2 linked regions of the Halorhodospira halophila SL1 genome follow. The protein of the gene in region 1 interacts with the protein of each later gene in a pairwise test. Links are inferred from orthologs where the notes say so. Each region holds a gene or a part of one and is shown in the gene's direction. Other genes may lie near its edges. The genes, in order: hflK and ftsH.

Region 1 (5,419 bases):
GCCCTGTCCCTGGCCGAGCGGCTGGGCGGTGAGATCGTCAGCGTCGACTCGGCGCAGATCTATCGCGGCCTGGATATCGGCACCGCCAAGCCGTCCCCGGCGGTGCGTGCCCGCTGTCCCCACCACCTGATCGATATCCGCGATCCGGCCGAGCGCTACTCAGCAGCCGAGTTTGCCCGGGACGCCCAGGCGGCCATCGCCGCCATCCGCAGCCGGGGGCGGCTGCCGGTGCTCGTCGGTGGCACCGGGCTCTACTTCCAGGCGCTGCAGCACGGCCTCTCGCCGATGCCGGCGGCGGACGCGCAGGTCCGTGCCGAGTTGGAGGCGGAGGAGGCGGCCTACGGCGTTCAGGCGCTGCACCGCCGGCTGCAGGCGGTGGACCCGGAGAGTGCTGCGCGGCTGCATCCCAACGACAGTCAGCGCATTCAGCGGGCGCTGGAGGTGCACCGGCTGACCGGGCGGCCACTGAGCCAGGTCCAGCGTGAGCCCGGGCAGCCGGGACTGACCGAGATGCCGTTGAAGATCATCCTCGAGCCGCCGGAGCGTGCCTGGCTGCACCGGCGTATCGAGGCGCGCTTTCGGGCCATGCTGGCCGCCGGCCTGGTGGGCGAGGTGGTGGCGCTGCACCGCCGAGGCGATCTCAGCGAGGAACTCCCGGCGGTGCGAGCGGTCGGATACAGACAGATCTGGCACTACCTCGAAGGCGCCTGCGATTACCGCACCATGATCCGTCGCGGCCTGCGCGCCACGCGGCAGTACGCCAAGCGGCAGATCACCTGGCTGCGCGGGCAGACCGACGGGGTCCGGTTCACGGCGGACGACCGGCTGGAGGCGCAGGTTCACAGTTACGTCACCGGGGCCCTCGGGGGCGTGTGATACACTCGTAGGCGTCGAGTAGCGCCCCTCCGGCGGGGTTCGCGGGTCCATAACAACAACAATCTTGGGGGCGATGCGCCATGGCGAAGGGGCAGTCACTGCAGGAACCCTTTCTCAATACGTTGCGCAAAGAGAAGGTCCCGGTCTCGATCTACCTGGTCAACGGCATCAAGCTCCAGGGACAGATCGAATCCTTCGACCAGTTCGTGGTGCTGCTGCGCAACAACGTGAACCAGATGGTGTACAAGCACGCCATCTCGACCATCGTCCCGGCACGGCGCGTGCGCCTGCCGCAGCAGGGCGAAGAGGCATCCGCCGAATCGATTGTCGGCGAGGAGGAGAGCAATAACTGAACAGCGCATCGGTAGCGGTCCGGCGGACCTGTTCGCCCGGCCATCCGGCGGTGAGCGGGCCGTGGTTCTGCATGTCCGGCTTCCCGGCGACGCCCTCGACGCCGCGGAAGAGTTTGAGGCGCTGGGTGACTCGGCCGGGGCCGAGGTGGTGGGCCGCTTCCGGCATCGTCGCGACACCCCGGACCCGCGCACCTTCATCGGCCGCGGCAAGGTGGCCGAACTGGCCGATTGGGTGCGCGAGCTGGAGGCTGCCCTGGTGCTGGTGGATCAGCCCCTGTCCGCCGCTCAGGAGCGCAACCTGGAGACCGACCTGGGCTGCCGGGTCCTCGACCGCACCGGTCTGATCTTGGATATCTTCGCCCAGCGGGCGCGGACCTTCGAAGGCCGGCTCCAGGTGGAACTGGCCCAGCTCAAGCACGTTGCCAGCCGCCTGGTGCGTGGCTGGTCCCACCTGGAGCGGCAGAAGGGCGGCATCGGTCTGCGCGGCCCGGGCGAGAAGCAGCTGGAGATGGACCGCCGGCTGATCGGCGGACGCATCCAGCAGATTGAGCGGCGCCTGGCCAAGGTGCGCCGCACGCGCGAACAGGGCCGCAAGGCGCGGCGCAAGCGCGAGCTGCCCGTGGTCTCGCTGGTCGGCTACACCAACGCCGGCAAGTCCACGTTGTTCAACCACGTCACCGGCTCGCAGCGCCGGGCCGAGGATCGGCTGTTCGCCACCCTCGACCCGTCCTGGCGCCGCGTGGATCTGGCCCGCGGCTCAGCGGCGGTGGTCTCGGATACCGTGGGCTTCATCAGCCGGTTGCCCCACGACCTCGTGGCCGCCTTTCGTTCCACCCTCGAAGAGGTGACCGACGCCGATCTGCTCCTGCACGTCATCGATGCCGGGGCCGAGGAGCGTGAGCACCAGATCGAGCAGGTGGAGGCGGTCCTCGCCGAACTCGGCGCTGACGCAGTGCCCACCCTGCGCGTCTACAACAAGGTGGATACCTGCGCCCTTGCGCCGGGACGGATCGAGGATGACGAGGGCCTGGTGACCGGCGTCCGGATCTCCGCGGCGACCGGCGAAGGGGTCGAGACCCTGCTGGAGGCCGTGGCCGAGCGACTCGGCCCGGAGCGCATCCGTCGCCGAGTGCACCTGCGGCCGGACCAGGGGCGCTTGCGCGCCCAGCTGTTCCGGCTGGGGTGTGTCATCGAAGAGCACTGCGCCGAGGATGGCCAGCTTGCCCTGGAGGTGGAGCTCCCCGTACACGAGCTGGAACGGCTCCATGTACGCGAGGGGCTCCCGCGTGGAGAGGTTGTCCCGGCCTGACTTCGGTTGCGGTTGGCGGGGCAGCTCCCTAGAATCGGACCGTTCGATCGACGGCAGATCGTCTTAGTCACATACGGAGTCCTGAATGGCGTGGAATGAGCCCGGCGGCGGCAGCCGCGACCCCTGGGGCGGTGGCCCCAAAGGAGGCGGCAGTGGGGGGCCGCCCGATCTGGATGAGGTCTTCCGTAAGCTGCGTGCGCAGGTGCAGGGCCTGTTCGGTGGGCGCATGCCCAGTGGGCCCTCCCGCGGCCCCGGGGCGACCGGCATCAGCCTCTTGGCCCTGGGTGCCTTCGTGGTCTGGATGCTCTCCGGGATCTACATCGTCGACCAGGGCTGGCGCGGGGTGGAGCTGACCTTCGGTCGCCACTCGGATACCACGGAGCCCGGGCCGCACTGGCACTGGCCGCGGCCCATCGGCCAGGTCGAGCGGGTCAACGTCGAGCAGCGGCGCATCGCCGAGGTCGGCTACGAGTCGATGCAGAATCGTGCCCGGCCGGTTTCTGCCGAGGCGTTGATGATTACCCGCGACGAGAACATCGTCGATGTGCGGATCGCGGCGCAGTACGAGGTCAGCGATCCGTTCCTCTACCTGTTCAACTTCCGCATGCCGGAGCAGACCCTCAAGCAGGTCACCGAGAGCGCGGTGCGCGAGATCATCGGCAAGCGCGAGCTTCAGTACGTGCTGACCGAGGGGCGGACCGAGGTGGCCCAGGAAACCGGACGGCTGCTCCAGGAAGTGATGGATGACTACCGCACGGGTCTGTCGGTGGTGCAGGTGGCGGTCCAGGATATCCAGCCCCCGGAGCCGGTACAGCCGGCCTTCGAGGATGCCATCCGCGCCCGCGAGGACGAGCAGCGCACCATCAACCGGGCCCAGGCCTACGCCAACGAGTTGATCCCGCGGGCCCAGGGCCAGGCGGCGCGCATTCTCGAGGAAGCAGACGGTTACCGCGAGCAGGTCATCGCCCAGGCCGAGGGTGACGCCGCCCGCTTCGAGGCGCTGGTGCCGCAGTACCGGGCCGACCCGCAGCTGATGCGTCAGCGCATCTACCTGGAGACTATGGAGGAGATCCTGGGCCGGGTGCCCAAGGTGATGCTCGACTCGGAGTCCAGCCAGTCGCTGATGTACCTGCCGCTCGACAAGCTCATGGATCGTCGGGGGAGCACCACGGCGCTCTCTGGCGAGACCAATATCGATGTACCGCAGGAACGGGACGCCATCTCGCCGACCCAGCGAGCACGAGAGGCGCTCCGTGATAGGGGGACGCGCTGATGCGAATCCTGAAGAACGTCGTGTTGCCCCTGCTGGTGGTGGCCGCGATTCTCGGCTACTTCTCGGTGTTCACCGTCTCCGAAAAGGAGGTGGCACTGAAGTTCCGGCTCGGTGAGATCATTAAGGCGGATTTCGATCCGGGGCTGCACTTCAAGACGCCGTTCGTCAACAACGTCCGCAAGTTCGACGCTCGGGTGCAGAACCTGGACGAGGAGCCGGAGCGTTTCCTGACGGTCGAGCAGAAGAACCTCATCGTCGACTCCTTCGTAAAGTGGCGGGTGGACGACGCCGAGCGTTACTACACCACGGTCCGCGGTGAGCCGGAGCGGGCTAACCAGCGTCTGCGCGAGATCATCCGCGACGCCCTGCGCGCCGAGTTCGGTAAGCGTACGGTGCAGGACATCATCTCCGGTGAGCGCGTGCAGATCATGGACATCCTGCGGGTGACCACCGCCGAGGCGGCGCAGAGCCTGGGCCTGGAGGTGCTCGATGTGCGCCTCAAGCGCATCGATCTGCCCGAAGACGTCACCGACTCCATCTTCGATCGCATGGTGGCGGATCGTGAGCGGGTCGCCCGCGAGATCCGTGCCCGCGGTGAGGAGGCCGGTGAGCGCATCCGCGCCGATGCCGACCGTCAGCGCACGGTCCTCCTCGCCGAGGCGTACCGGGACGGTGAGTCCCTGCGTGGTGAGGGTGATGCCACGGCGGCGGAGATCTACGCCAGCGCCTACGGGCAGGAGTCGGACTTCTTCGCCTTCCAGCGCAGCCTGAGGGCCTACCGCGAGTCCTTCCAGGGTGACGACGACCTGTTCGTCCTGTCGCCGGATTCGCAGTTCTTCCGCTTCTTCGACGGCGGTGAGCAGCTGCCGGGGCTCAACGGCGAGGTCGGTTCCCCCGATCAGGACTAACCGACAGAGGGGGGGGGGATCCTCGTGGAGATGGGTGACCTGCTCACCGCGATCGCCCTCCTGCTGGTGATCGAGGGTGTACTACCTGCAGCGAACCCCGGCGCTCTGCGCCGGGTTTTCCTGCAGGCCGCCGAGATGGATGATCGAAGCCTGCGGACCGTCGGTCTCCTGTCCATGGGGATCGGCGTTCTGCTGCTCTATTGGGTGCGAGGTTAATGGATCGCAAGGCACGGTGGATGCTGCCCGACGGCGTCGACGAGTTGTTGCCGCCGGAGGCTGCACAGGCCGAGGCGTTGCGCCGTCGGCTGCTGGATCTGTTCGATTCCTGGGGGTATGAGCTGATCATGCCCCCTTTCATTGAGTATCTGGAGGCTCTGCTGACCGGCACCGGCCGGGATCTGGATGTGCAGACCTTCAAGGTCACCGATCAGCTCTCCGGGCGGACCCTGGGGGTGCGCCCGGACATCACCCCGCAGGCGGCGCGCGTCGACGCCCATCAGCTGCGTCGCAAGGGCATTACCCGGTTGTGTTACATCGGCAGCACGCTGCAGGCCCGGGCCGAGGGGCCGGCCGGCAGCCGCAACGCCGTGCAGCTGGGCGCGGAACTCTACGGCCACGCCGGGGTGGAGAGTGATCTCGAGGTCATCTCGCTGATGCTCGCCACCCTGCGTGCCGCCGGGGTGGAGCGGCTGCACCTGGA
Region 2 (11,860 bases), 1.2 Mb from region 1 along the record:
GGCGGCGCAGGCACGCATGGGCTTCCCGGTGATCATCCGCCCCTCCTACACCCTGGGCGGCTCCGGCGGCGGCATCGCCTACAACCGCGAGGAGTTCAACGAGATCGTCGAGCGCGGGCTCGACCTCTCCTACACCAACGAGGTGCTCCTCGAGGAGTCGGTGCTCGGCTGGAAGGAGTATGAGATGGAGGTCGTGCGGGACCGGCACGACAACGCCATCATCGTCTGCTCCATCGAGAACCTCGACCCCATGGGGGTGCACACCGGCGACTCCACCACCATTGCACCGGCGCAGACCCTGACCGATAAGGAGTACCAGCTGATGCGCGACGCATCGCTGGCGGTGCTGCGCGAGATCGGTGTGGAGACCGGCGGATCCAACGTCCAGTTCGCCATCAACCCGGACAACGGGCGCATGGTGATCATCGAGATGAATCCGCGGGTGTCGCGCTCCTCGGCGCTGGCCTCCAAGGCGACCGGCTTCCCCATCGCCAAGGTGGCGGCCAAGCTCGCCGTCGGTTACACGCTGGATGAGCTGCGCAACGAGATCACCGGCGGGGCGACGCCGGCCTCCTTCGAGCCGACCATCGACTACGTGGTCACCAAGATCCCGCGTTTCACCTTCGAGAAGTTCCCCCAGGCCGAGTGCTACCTGACGACACAGATGAAGTCGGTGGGCGAGGTCATGGCCATCGGGCGGACCTTCCAGGAGTCCTTCCAGAAGGCCCTGCGGGGTCTGGAGCAGGACCTTTCCGGGCTCGACGAGCGGCTCGATCGCAGCCGTCAGGATGTGCGCGATACGGTGCGCCACTCGTTGCGTCAGCCGACGCCCGAACGGGTCCTGCATCTGGGTGACGCCTTCCGGGTCGGCTTTACCCTGGACGAGGTCCACGGGATGACGGCCATCGATCCGTGGTTCCTGGCGCAGATCGAGGAACTGATCGCCGTGGAGGGGCAGGTCGCCGCGAGCGCGCTGGACGATTGTGATGCCGGTGCCTTACTGCGGCTCAAGCGCCGCGGTTTCTCCGATGCCCGGTTGGCCAGCCTGTGGGGCGTTACCGAGGCGCAGGTGCGGCAGCGTCGCCGTGAGCTCGGCGTGCGGCCGGTGTTCAAGCGGGTGGACTCCTGCGCCGCCGAGTTCCCCACCGCCACGGCGTACCTCTACTCGACCTACGAGGAGGAGTGCGAGGCCGAGCCCACCGGGCGCAAGAAGATCATGGTCCTTGGTGGCGGCCCGAATCGCATCGGCCAGGGGATCGAGTTCGACTACTGCTGTGTCCACGCATCGCTGTCGCTGCGCGAGGACGGCTACGAGACCATCATGGTCAACTGCAACCCCGAGACGGTCTCGACGGACTACGACACTTCGGATCGGCTGTACTTCGAGCCGCTGACCCTGGAGGACGTGCTCGAGGTGGTGGAGACCGAGCAGCCGGATGGGGTGGTCGTCCAGTACGGTGGGCAGACGCCGCTGAAGCTTGCCCGCGAGCTGGAGGCTGCCGGGACACCGATCATCGGCACCAGCCCGGACTCCATCGACCTGGCCGAAGACCGGGAGCGGTTCCAGGAGCTCATCGGACGGATCGACCTGATGCAGCCGCCGAACCGCACCGCCCGGACCGAGACCGAGGCGCTTCAGCTGGCTGCCGAGATCGGTTACCCGCTGGTGGTGCGCCCTTCGTACGTGCTCGGCGGGCGGGCGATGGAGATCGTCTACGAGGAGAGCGAGCTGCGCCAGTACATGAATGAGGCGGTGCGGGTCTCGCACAACTCGCCCGTCCTGCTTGACCGCTTCCTCGACGACGCCGTGGAGGTGGATGTGGACGCCGTCAGCGACGGCGACCAGGTGGTCATCGGCGGGATCATGCAGCACATCGAGCAGGCCGGCGTCCACTCCGGGGACTCCGCCTGCTCCATCCCGCCCTACACCCTGGGGCAGGATGTGCAGGACCGGATTCGCGAGCAGGTGCGGCTGCTGGCCCGGGAGCTCGGTGTGGTCGGACTGATGAACGTGCAGTTCGCCATCCAGGGGCAGCGCATCTTCCTCCTCGAGGTCAATCCGCGTGCCTCGCGGACGGTGCCGTACGTCTCCAAGGCCTGCGGTGTGCCCCTGGCCAAGGTGGCTGCGCGGTGCATGGCCGGCCGGACGCTGGCCGAGCAGGGGGTGGTGAGCGAAGTCATTCCCAACTACTATTCGGTCAAAGAGGCGGTCTTCCCGTTCCTCAAATTCCCCGGTGTCGATCCCATCCTGGGTCCGGAGATGAAATCTACCGGAGAGGTGATGGGTATTGGCGCCTGTTTCGGAGAGGCCTACGCCAAGGCGCAGCTGGCTGCGGGGGTGACCCTGCCGCGGGGCGGCTGTGCCTTTGTCAGCGTGCGTGAAGTGGACAAGGAGGCAGCGGTGGAGGTGGCGCGGGACTTGGTCCGACGCGGTTTCCGCTTGATCGCCACCCATGGCACAGCGGCCGCCCTCGAAGAGGCGGGCCTGGAGGTGCGCCGGATCAACAAGGTCATTGAGGGACGGCCGCATGTCGTGGACGCCATCAAGAACGACGAGATCGACCTGATCGTGAACACCACCGAGGGGCGGCAGGCCATCGCCGACTCCTACTCGATCCGCCGCGAGGCGCTGCAGCGCAAGGTCTGTTACACGACGACCATCGCGGGCGCTCGGGCGACGTGCCTGGCGCTGGATCACATGAAGGACTGGGAGGCCCGCCCCCTCGATGCCCTGCACAGGGAGATGACGGGATGAGCAAGATACCGTTGACGATTCGTGGTGCAGAGAAGCTGCGTGAAGAGCTTCACCGGCTCAAGCACGAAGACCGGCCGCGGGTTATTCAGGCCATTGCCGAGGCGCGTGAGCACGGCGATCTGAAGGAGAACGCCGAGTACCACGCCGCGCGCGAGCAACAGAGCTTTATCGAGGGCCGAATCCAGGAGATCGAGGGCAAGCTGTCCAATGCCCAGATCATCGATCCGGCTGCGGTCCAGGCGGCGCCGAAGATTGTCTTCGGCGCCACTGTGGCGCTTGAAGACACGGACACTGAAGAGACGGTCACCTATCAGATCGTTGGCGAGGACGAGGCGGACATCAAGCAACACCTGATCTCGGTCAATTCGCCCATCGCCCGCGCCCTGATCGGCAAGGAGGAGGGTGACGAGGCTGTGGTTCAGGCCCCGGGCGGAGAGCGGACCTACGAGATCGTCGAGGTTCGGTATGAATAGTCCCGGACGGTGCGGGCTGGCTGTGGAGGTGCGGTGCTGATCCGCGCCGCAGAGCGGGTAATGTTGACGGTGCTGGCCGGCGCGCTGTGGAGCGGTGGCTACATCGTCTCTCCGCTGCTGTTCCGCACCCTGGAAGACACCGCGCAGGCGGCGGCATTGGTTGGCGAGGTCACCGGGACGGCGGTCTGGGTGGTGCTGGTCTGTGCTGCGCTGCTGATCGCGACTCAGCTGCGCCACCGGATTCGTCCGCTGGCCGCACACTGGCGCCTTTGGCTGCTGGTGCTGCTGACCGTGGTGGTGGCCGTGGGGGAGTTCTGGGTCCGGCCGCCAATGGCGGCGTTGACCGAGCAGGCCGGCGAGGTCGGGTACCTCTCGGCCCTGCGCGCCGCCGAGAGCCTTTACATGGTCGCTAGCGCCATGGCACTGGTCCTGGTCGCCGGCGGAATCGAGCCGCGGCAACCGGAAGAAGGCGAAGAGACACCGAGCAGCGAGGATGCCGGCCGCTGAGCGGCTAGATCAGGACTTGGCTCTTCTCGGGGTTTTCCTGGTAGAGGAGCACGATGCGCCCGATGGTCTGCACCACGACGGCGCCGGTCTGCTCTGCGATCTCCGTGGTCATTGCCTGGCGTTCTTCCTTGCTGGCGCCGGCGAGCTTGACCTTGATCAGCTCGTGGTCGTCCAAGGCCCGCTCGATCTCCTCCAAGACTCCCTCACTGAGGCCGGCGGCCCCGGTCAGGACGACAGGCTTGAGGGCGTGGCCGAGCCGGCGTAGCTGCTTGAGTTGATCCGGGTCTAACTGCATGGAGGTGTCGGGTGCCTGGTGACTATAGATCGGGGAGGCTACCACGCCGTGGCGTGGTCCGGGCAAGCGGCGGTCCCCTGCGCGACGCCAAGATCGAGCTGGGGGTGGTGGTCCTGCTGGTCGTGGCCGTCTACTTTCTGACACTGGGACTGGATATCGCCGCCTGGCAAGAAGTCGTCGGCGTGCTGGCGGCGGCCTGCCTGGGGGGCGGTTGGGTGGCGTTGCGCGTGCGCGTGCTGGCGCGTCGCAGACTGGCGGAGGGCCGTGAGCATGGCAACTTGTAGGCGGCGTCGGCGAGGGTGCAACTCGCAGGCTCGGCGGAGCCGGCACGAGAGCGACCCCTTTGTCCGCCGTGCCCGGGCCGAGGGGTGGCGCTCCAGGGCGGCGCTCAAGCTGGAGGCCATCGATCAGCGTGACGGGCTCTTTCGGCCCGGGCAGGTGGTGGTCGACCTGGGGGCGGCGCCCGGCGGCTGGTCGCAGCTGGTGGCCCCGAAGGTCGGCTCGGCCGGGCGGGTGGTCGCCATCGACTTGCTGGAGATGGATCCGCTGCCTGGGGTCACGTTCCTGCACGCCGACTTCTCCACGGATGAGGGGTTACGCGCCGTCGAGAGGGCCCTGGAGGGCCGCCCGGTGGATATCGTGCTCTCGGATATGGCGCCGAATCTGACCGGTCACAACGCAGTGGACCAGCCGGCAGCCATGGGGCTGGCGGAACTTGCCGCCGACTTTGCTGGTCAATTCCTGCATAAGAATGGCGACTTTCTAGTTAAGGTCTTCCACGGCGAGGGATTCGACGCGTTCCGCGGGGACCTGACCCGCCGCTTCTCCCGCGTACTTTCCCGTAAGCCGGATGCCTCCAGGTCGGGGAGTCGGGAGGTTTACCTTCTGGCTCGTGGTCCGACGGTATAGTAAGGTGCCTGTCAGGTGCCGGATTCAGGCAGATTGAGGTGACGCCGTGAGCGACATGGCCAAGAATTTGATCCTTTGGGTCATCATCGCCGTCGTGCTGATGTCCGTATTCAGCAACTTCCAGGAACAATCGGCGGATGTGACCGAGAAGGTTCCCTACTCGGAGTTCCTCAACGAGGTCGAGCGGGGGAACATCCGCGAGGTGCTGATCCGGGGTGAGGAGATCACCATCCAGCACGCCGACGGCAACGAGTACCGGACCTTCAACCCGGAGGTCGACAACCGCGCGCTGATCGGCGAACTGCTTGAGCACGGCGTCACCATCGATGCCGAGCAGGCTGAAAGCGACAGCATGCTCATGCAGATCCTCATCTCGTGGACGCCCTTCCTGCTGCTGATCGCCGTGTGGATCTACTTCATGCGCCAGATGCAGGGAGGCGGCGGTGGCCGCGGGGCGATGTCCTTTGGCAAGAGCAAGGCCAAGATGATGACCGAGGAGCAGAGCAAGCACAGCTTCTCGGACGTGGCCGGTTGCGATGAGGCCAAGGAGGACGTCAAGGAACTGGTGGACTTCCTGCGTGACCCGAGCAAATTCCAAAAGCTTGGCGGGACGATCCCGCGGGGCGTGCTCATGGTGGGTCCTCCGGGAACCGGCAAGACCCTGCTCGCCAAGGCGATCGCCGGGGAGGCCCGGGTGCCGTTCTTCTCGATCTCCGGTTCGGACTTCGTCGAGATGTTCGTCGGTGTCGGCGCCTCGCGGGTTCGCGACATGTTCCAGCAGGCGAAGAAGCAGGCCCCGTGCATCATCTTCATCGACGAGCTCGACGCCGTGGGGCGGCAGCGTGGGGCCGGTCTCGGCGGTGGGCACGATGAGCGCGAGCAGACGCTGAACCAGATGCTCGTCGAGATGGATGGATTCGAGGGCAGTGAAGGGATCATCGTCATCGCTGCCACCAACCGTCCCGACGTCCTCGACCCGGCGCTGCTGCGTCCGGGGCGCTTCGACCGTCAGGTGGTGGTGCCGCTGCCCGATGTCCGAGGGCGTGAGCAGATCCTCAACGTGCACATGCGCAAGGTACCGACGGCGGACGATGTCCGGCCCGAGATCATCGCCCGCGGGACGCCGGGCTTCTCCGGCGCCGACCTGCAGAACCTGGTCAATGAGGCAGCGCTGTTCGCGGCCCGAGCCAACAAGGAGGCCGTCGATCAGACGGACTTCGAGCAGGCCAAGGACAAGATCATGATGGGCTCCGAGCGCAAGTCCATGGTGATGAAAGAGGACGAGAAGAAGCTCACGGCCTACCACGAGGCCGGGCACGCCATCGTCGGCTTGCTCACCCCGGAGCACGATCCGGTTCACAAGGTGACGATCATCCCGCGGGGGCGCGCGCTGGGCGTGACCATGTTCCTTCCTGAGGAGGATCGCTACAGCTACACCAAGCAGCGCCTGGACAGCATGATCGCCAGCCTCTTCGGTGGGCGGATTGCCGAGGAGCTGATCTTCGGCAACGACCGGGTCACTACCGGTGCCCAGAACGACATCCAGCGGGCCACCGAGATTGCCCGCAACATGGTCACCAAGTGGGGGCTTTCGGCGCGGCTCGGTCCGCTCGCCTACGGCGAGGAGGAGGGCGAGGTGTTCCTCGGCCGCTCCATGGCGCAGCAGAAGGACGTCTCCGACGAGACGCAGCACGCCATCGACGAAGAAGTGCGCGCAGTGATCGACAACAACTACACTGCGGCTGAGAAGATCCTCCAGGAGAACCTGGAGAAGCTGCACCTGATGGCTGATGCGCTGATGAAGTACGAGACCATCGACCGCGATCAGATCGACGACATCATGCGGGGCGACGAGCCGCGACCGCCCAAAGGGTGGCAGGATCGGGATCACGGTGGTGGCTCGGGCGACGAGGGTGAGACTGCCGGGGCCGATGACCAGCCCGAGGCCGAAGGTAAAGACGGCCGCGAGGGGCCCATCGGCGGACCTGTAGGCGAGCACTGATGGGGGCGGCAGTCGGCGGGGCGGTTCTCCATTGCGGGGACCGCCCCCTTACGTTGGATCGGCCGCGGGTCATGGGGGTGCTCAATATCACCCCCGACTCCTTCTCGGACGGCGGGAGCTATCTCGATCTCGATAGGGCCCGCGCACATGCCCGACAGATGGTCGCCGAGGGGGCCGACCTGATCGACGTCGGCGGTGAGTCGAGCCGGCCGGGGGCGCCTCCGGTCCCGCTGGATCAGGAGCTCGAGCGCGTCATTCCGGTGGTTGAGGCCTTGGTGCGTGAGGTCGACTGCCCGATCTCGGTGGACACCTACAAGCCTGCGGTGGCCCGCGCTGCGGTGGCGGCCGGGGCGGGGCTGATCAACGATATCCGTGCGCTGCAGGAGCCGGGTGCCCTGGAGGCGGCCGCTGGGCTCGGTGTGCCGGTCTGCCTGATGCACATGCAGGGGCAGCCGCAGACCATGCAGGAGTCGCCGAGCTACCACGACGTTGTCGCGGAAGTCGGTGAGTTCCTTGCCGAGCGGGTGGCGGCGGCCGAGGCGGCCGGTCTGCCCCGTGAGCGGATAGTGCTCGATCCGGGGTTCGGCTTCGGCAAGACGCTGGCACACAACTACCAGCTGCTGAGGCACCTGGAGCGCATCGTGGCGCTGGGGCTGCCGGTTCTGGTAGGGATGTCGCGGAAGTCCATGGTGGGCAAGCTACTGGATCGTCCGGTGGAGGAGCGCCTGGCGGGTAGTCTCGGCGCGGCGGCCGTGGCGGTTTTCCAGGGGGCTCGGATCATCCGCGCCCACGACGTGGGGCCGACCGCTGACGCGGTGCGGGTGGCGGCGGCCGCCGCCACCGCCCAGGAATCGCGCTGAAAGGAAGAAGGTCTTGGCCGAGGAAAGAAGCTACTTCGGAACCGACGGTATCCGTGGCCGGGTGGGGGAAGCCCCGATCACCCCGGACTTTGTCCTGCGGTTGGGCTGGGCGGCGGGGCGCGTGCTGGCCGGCGAGGGGCAGCGCAAGGTGGTCATCGGCAAAGACACCCGTCTGTCCGGCTACATGTTCGAGTCCGCGCTCGAGGCCGGCTTCGCCGCCGCCGGCGTCCACAGCCTGATGCTCGGGCCGATGCCGACCCCCGCCATCGCCTACCTCACGCGGACGCTGCACGCGCGGGCCGGGGTGGTGATCAGCGCCTCGCACAACCCGCATCACGATAACGGCATCAAGTTCTTTGGCCCCGACGGGTACAAGCTCGACGACGCCACCGAAGAGGCCATCGAGCGACTGCTGCAGGACGGGCCGCCGCAGATGGTCCGCTGCGAGGAGCTCGGTCGGGCGACGCGGATCAACGACGCGGTGGGCCGGTATATCGAGTTCTGCAAGGGGTCTGTCCAGCGGCAGATCGATCTGCGGGGTCTGCGGGTGGTCGTCGATTGCGCTCACGGGGCGACCTATCAGGCGGCACCGGCGGTGCTTGCCGAGCTCGGCGCGGATGTGGTGGTGATCGGCAACGAGCCGGACGGCCTGAATATCAACGTCGATCACGGCTCGCAGCACCCGGAACGTCTGTGCCAGCGGGTCGTCGAGGCGTCTGCCGATGTGGGTGTGGCCTTCGACGGCGACGGCGACCGAGTCATCATGGTGGATCGCTACGGCCGGGTGATCGACGGCGACGGCTTGCTGTACATCATTGCCACGGCCCGTGTGGCCCGAGGTCAGGTCCGCGGGGCGGTGGTGGGCACGCAGATGACCAACCTCGGTCTGGAGGTGGCCCTGCAGGAGCTGGGCCTGGTGCTAGAGCGGACCCGAGTGGGCGATCGTTACGTCCTCGAGCGGTTGCTTCAGGTCGGCGGCACACTGGGCGGCGAGTCTTCGGGGCACATCATCTGCCTCGACCGGACCACCACCGGAGACGGGCTGATCTCTGCGCTTCAGGTGCTCGAGGCGATGGTCACCACCGGGCGGCCGCTGGATGAGTTGGTGGCCGGGATGCACTACTATCCGCAGCGACTGGTCAACGTGCCGGTCTCACGCGGCCCGGACGTCATCAGGCTGCCAGCGGTGACCGAGGCCGTCGAAGAGGCCGAGCATCAGCTCGGTGACCATGGGCGGGTGTTGTTGCGCCCGTCGGGGACGGAGCCGCTGTTGCGGGTGATGGTCGAGGGCGCGGACGAGGGGCAGGTGAATCGCCTGGCCGACTGGCTGGCCGTTACCGTGGAGACCGCCGCTCGGGGTGCGGCGACCGACCCGATTTGATTTCAGGCGTTTGTGTAGATAGGCTTCGTCAGCTTCACAGGAATCGATAGACAGGGTTGGGTCTAGGCATGCGGCGCAAGATCATAGCTGGAAACTGGAAGATGAACGGCGACCAGGATCTGGTCCGCCGCGTGGCGGAGCGTGCTGCCGACAGTGCGGGGGATGCCGAGTTGGCCGTCTGTCCGCCGTACCCGCTGCTGGCCGCGGCGGCTTCACAGCTGCCCTTCGGTGTCGCACTGGGCGCCCAGGACGTGAGTGAGTACGACTCGGGCGCCTACACCGGTGAGGTGTCGGCGAGCATGTTGCTCGAAGCCGGATGCCGCTACGTGATCGTCGGCCACTCCGAGCGCCGGACGCTCTATGGCGAGGACAATGGCCGGGTGGCCGGCAAGTTCGTGGCGGCGCGCAATGCCGGGCTGACCCCGATCCTGTGCGTTGGTGAGACCCTGGCCGAGCGCGACGCTGAGCGCACCGAGTCCGTGGTCGGTGAACAGCTCGACGCTGTGATGGACGCCGTCGGCGGCGCCACCTTTCAGGGCGCGGTGATCGCCTACGAGCCCGTGTGGGCCATTGGTACCGGACGTACCGCCACGCCGGAACAGGCGCAGGCGGTTCATGCCTTTATTCGGCAGCGCGTCCAGGAGCGCGACGCCGGCGAGATCGCCGATCAACTGCCCATCCTCTACGGGGGCAGCATGAAAGCCGACAACGCTGCCGAGCTGCTGGCCCAGCCGGATATCGACGGGGGTCTGATCGGTGGCGCATCGCTGGATCCCGACAGTTTCCTTTCGATTTACAACGCAGCCGCGGAGGGCTGAGGTAGACCCATGTTTGAAGCGTTGCTTGCCGTCCATATCGTCATCGCCGTAGCCCTGGTGGTGCTCGTGCTGCTGAACCAGGGAAAGGGCGCTGACATGGGAGCCGCCTTCGGCAGCGGTGCGTCGAGCACCGTATTCGGCTCGCGCGGGGCAGCAACCTTCATGACCAAGCTGATTGCGACCTTGGGGACAACCTTCTTCCTCACCAGTCTCGGGCTCGCGGTGATTGCCGCCCAGGGGGTTGGTGGCGGTGCCTCGGTGATCGGCGATGACGAGGGCGTGCTGGAGAGCGACGACGAGGAAGAGACCGACCCCGAGGCGCCGGCGGCCCCGGATATGCCGGCTGACGAGGATGCCCCGGCACCGGAAGCCCCTGGCGAGCCGGTGGGGCCGGAGGCGCCTGGGGAGGGGGAAGGAGAAGAGTAGCCGGTTTCCGCGATCACGGGATTGATTCGCGGGATAAGGATTGCTATCATCTTTCCCGCGTTAGGGCAGGGTAAACGCCCGCGCAACAACGTCTACGTGCCGAAGTGGTGGAACTGGTAGACACGCCGTCTTGAGGGGGCGGTGGCGAAAGCCGTGCCGGTTCGAGTCCGGCCTTCGGCACCATTTATCTCTCCTTACCCTCCGCGCCCCTGCGCGATCCCTCCCCATCCCGAAGCCTTACGCTTGGTCACGCTGGCGGCCGGGATTGATATCCCGCAACCGTCACGATCGTTTCTCGGCACCATAACGTCTTTATAATCAGCAAGTTACGAAACGCGCTGAGTTGACACGGAGACAGAGCGCTCCGTAAACTCCAGCGATGTTCGACACGGGGGTTGGGGCTTGCGCCGGCCTCGTGTTGCCACCAGCGGAGCGGCGAACGATGCTAGAGAATTACCTTCCGGTTCTGCTCTTCATTGTCGTCGGGCTCGTCTTCGGCGTCCTGCCTCTGGCTGCCGGGTTCGTGCTCGGTCCTCGGCGTGAAGATCCGGAAAAGCAGTCGCCTTACGAGTGCGGCTTCGAGGCCTTTGAGGACTCGCGCATGAAGTTCGATGTGCGCTACTACCTCGTCGCCATTCTGTTCATCCTCTTCGATCTCGAGATCGCCTTTCTCTTCCCTTGGGCGGTTGTGTTGGACGATATAGGCCTGTTCGGCATCTTGGCCATGGGCCTGTTCGTTGGACTTCTTGTGATCGGTTTGCTCTACGAGTGGCGTAAAGGGGCGCTGGAATGGGAGTAGAAGGCATCCTAGAGCGGGGGTACGTGACCACCTCCGCCGATAAGTTGATCAACTGGGCGCGGACCGGTTCGCTTTGGCCCATGACCTTCGGTCTGGCCTGCTGTGCGGTCGAGATGATGCACACTGCGGCGGGTCGATACGACATGGACCGCAATGGCCTGATCTTCCGGCCCAGCCCCCGACAGTCCGACGTAATGATCGTGGCGGGCACACTCTGTAACAAGATGGCCCCGGCCCTGCGTAAGGTCTACGACCAGATGCCCGAGCCGAAATGGGTGATCTCCATGGGCTCGTGCGCCAACGGTGGGGGATACTACCACTACTCCTACTCGGTCACCCGGGGCTGTGACCGCATCGTCCCCGTAGACATCTACGTACCCGGCTGTCCGCCGACGGCCGAGGCGCTCTACTACGGCATTCTGCAGCTGCAGAACAAGATCCGCCGGACCAACACCATCGCACGTTGAGGGAAAGTCATGGCTGAGCCCGAGAGCCTCTTAGAGCAGCTCCGCGGCCATTTCGGTGGCCGTTTGACCGATTGCTGGCTCGAGCGCGGCGAGGTGACGGCAGACGTCCGGCCTGCCGACCTGCTGGCGGTCATGACCGAACTGCGAGACGGTGCCGAGTGGCGCTTC

What was found.
Region 2: the proteins of hflK (region 1) and ftsH interact in binary tests that used the Escherichia coli proteins (3 or more experiments, as listed by UniProt). The link is inferred for Halorhodospira halophila SL1 from one-to-one orthologs.

The regions. Positions count from the first base shown.
Region 1 is NC_008789.1:744,693-750,111, reverse strand. What follows is about bases 1,906-4,717. They hold hflK (FtsH protease activity modulator HflK), read left to right. Parts: upstream 1,906-2,623; coding sequence 2,624-3,811; downstream 3,812-4,717. Other genes in these bases: hflC (protease modulator HflC), read left to right, coding at 3,811-4,717; hflX (ribosome rescue GTPase HflX), read left to right, coding at 1,906-2,538. Outside these bases: tRNA (adenosine(37)-N6)-dimethylallyltransferase MiaA, read left to right, coding at 1-876; RNA chaperone Hfq, read left to right, coding at 957-1,229; more of hflX, read left to right, coding at 1,258-1,905; more of hflC, read left to right, coding at 4,718-4,719; HHAL_RS03405 (DUF2065 domain-containing protein), read left to right, coding at 4,750-4,935; HHAL_RS03400 (ATP phosphoribosyltransferase regulatory subunit), read left to right, coding at 4,935-5,419.
Region 2 is NC_008789.1:1,938,324-1,950,183, reverse strand. What follows is about bases 4,484-7,463. They hold ftsH (ATP-dependent zinc metalloprotease FtsH), read left to right. Parts: upstream 4,484-4,985; coding sequence 4,986-6,941; downstream 6,942-7,463. Other genes in these bases: folP (dihydropteroate synthase), read left to right, coding at 6,941-7,463; HHAL_RS08930 (ribosomal RNA large subunit methyltransferase E), read left to right, coding at 4,484-4,939. Outside these bases: carB (carbamoyl-phosphate synthase large subunit), read left to right, coding at 1-2,755; transcription elongation factor GreA, read left to right, coding at 2,752-3,228; HHAL_RS08945 (DUF4149 domain-containing protein), read left to right, coding at 3,289-3,735; ribosome assembly RNA-binding protein YhbY, read right to left, coding at 3,740-4,030; HHAL_RS08935 (hypothetical protein), read left to right, coding at 4,084-4,314; more of HHAL_RS08930, read left to right, coding at 4,301-4,483; more of folP, read left to right, coding at 7,464-7,801; glmM (phosphoglucosamine mutase), read left to right, coding at 7,815-9,182; tpiA (triose-phosphate isomerase), read left to right, coding at 9,251-10,000; preprotein translocase subunit SecG, read left to right, coding at 10,010-10,426; HHAL_RS08895 (NADH-quinone oxidoreductase subunit A), read left to right, coding at 10,869-11,225; HHAL_RS08890 (NuoB/complex I 20 kDa subunit family protein), read left to right, coding at 11,216-11,692; HHAL_RS08885 (NADH-quinone oxidoreductase subunit C), read left to right, coding at 11,702-11,860. UniProt on the Escherichia coli protein: Acts as a processive, ATP-dependent zinc metallopeptidase for both cytoplasmic and membrane proteins. Plays a role in the quality control of integral membrane proteins.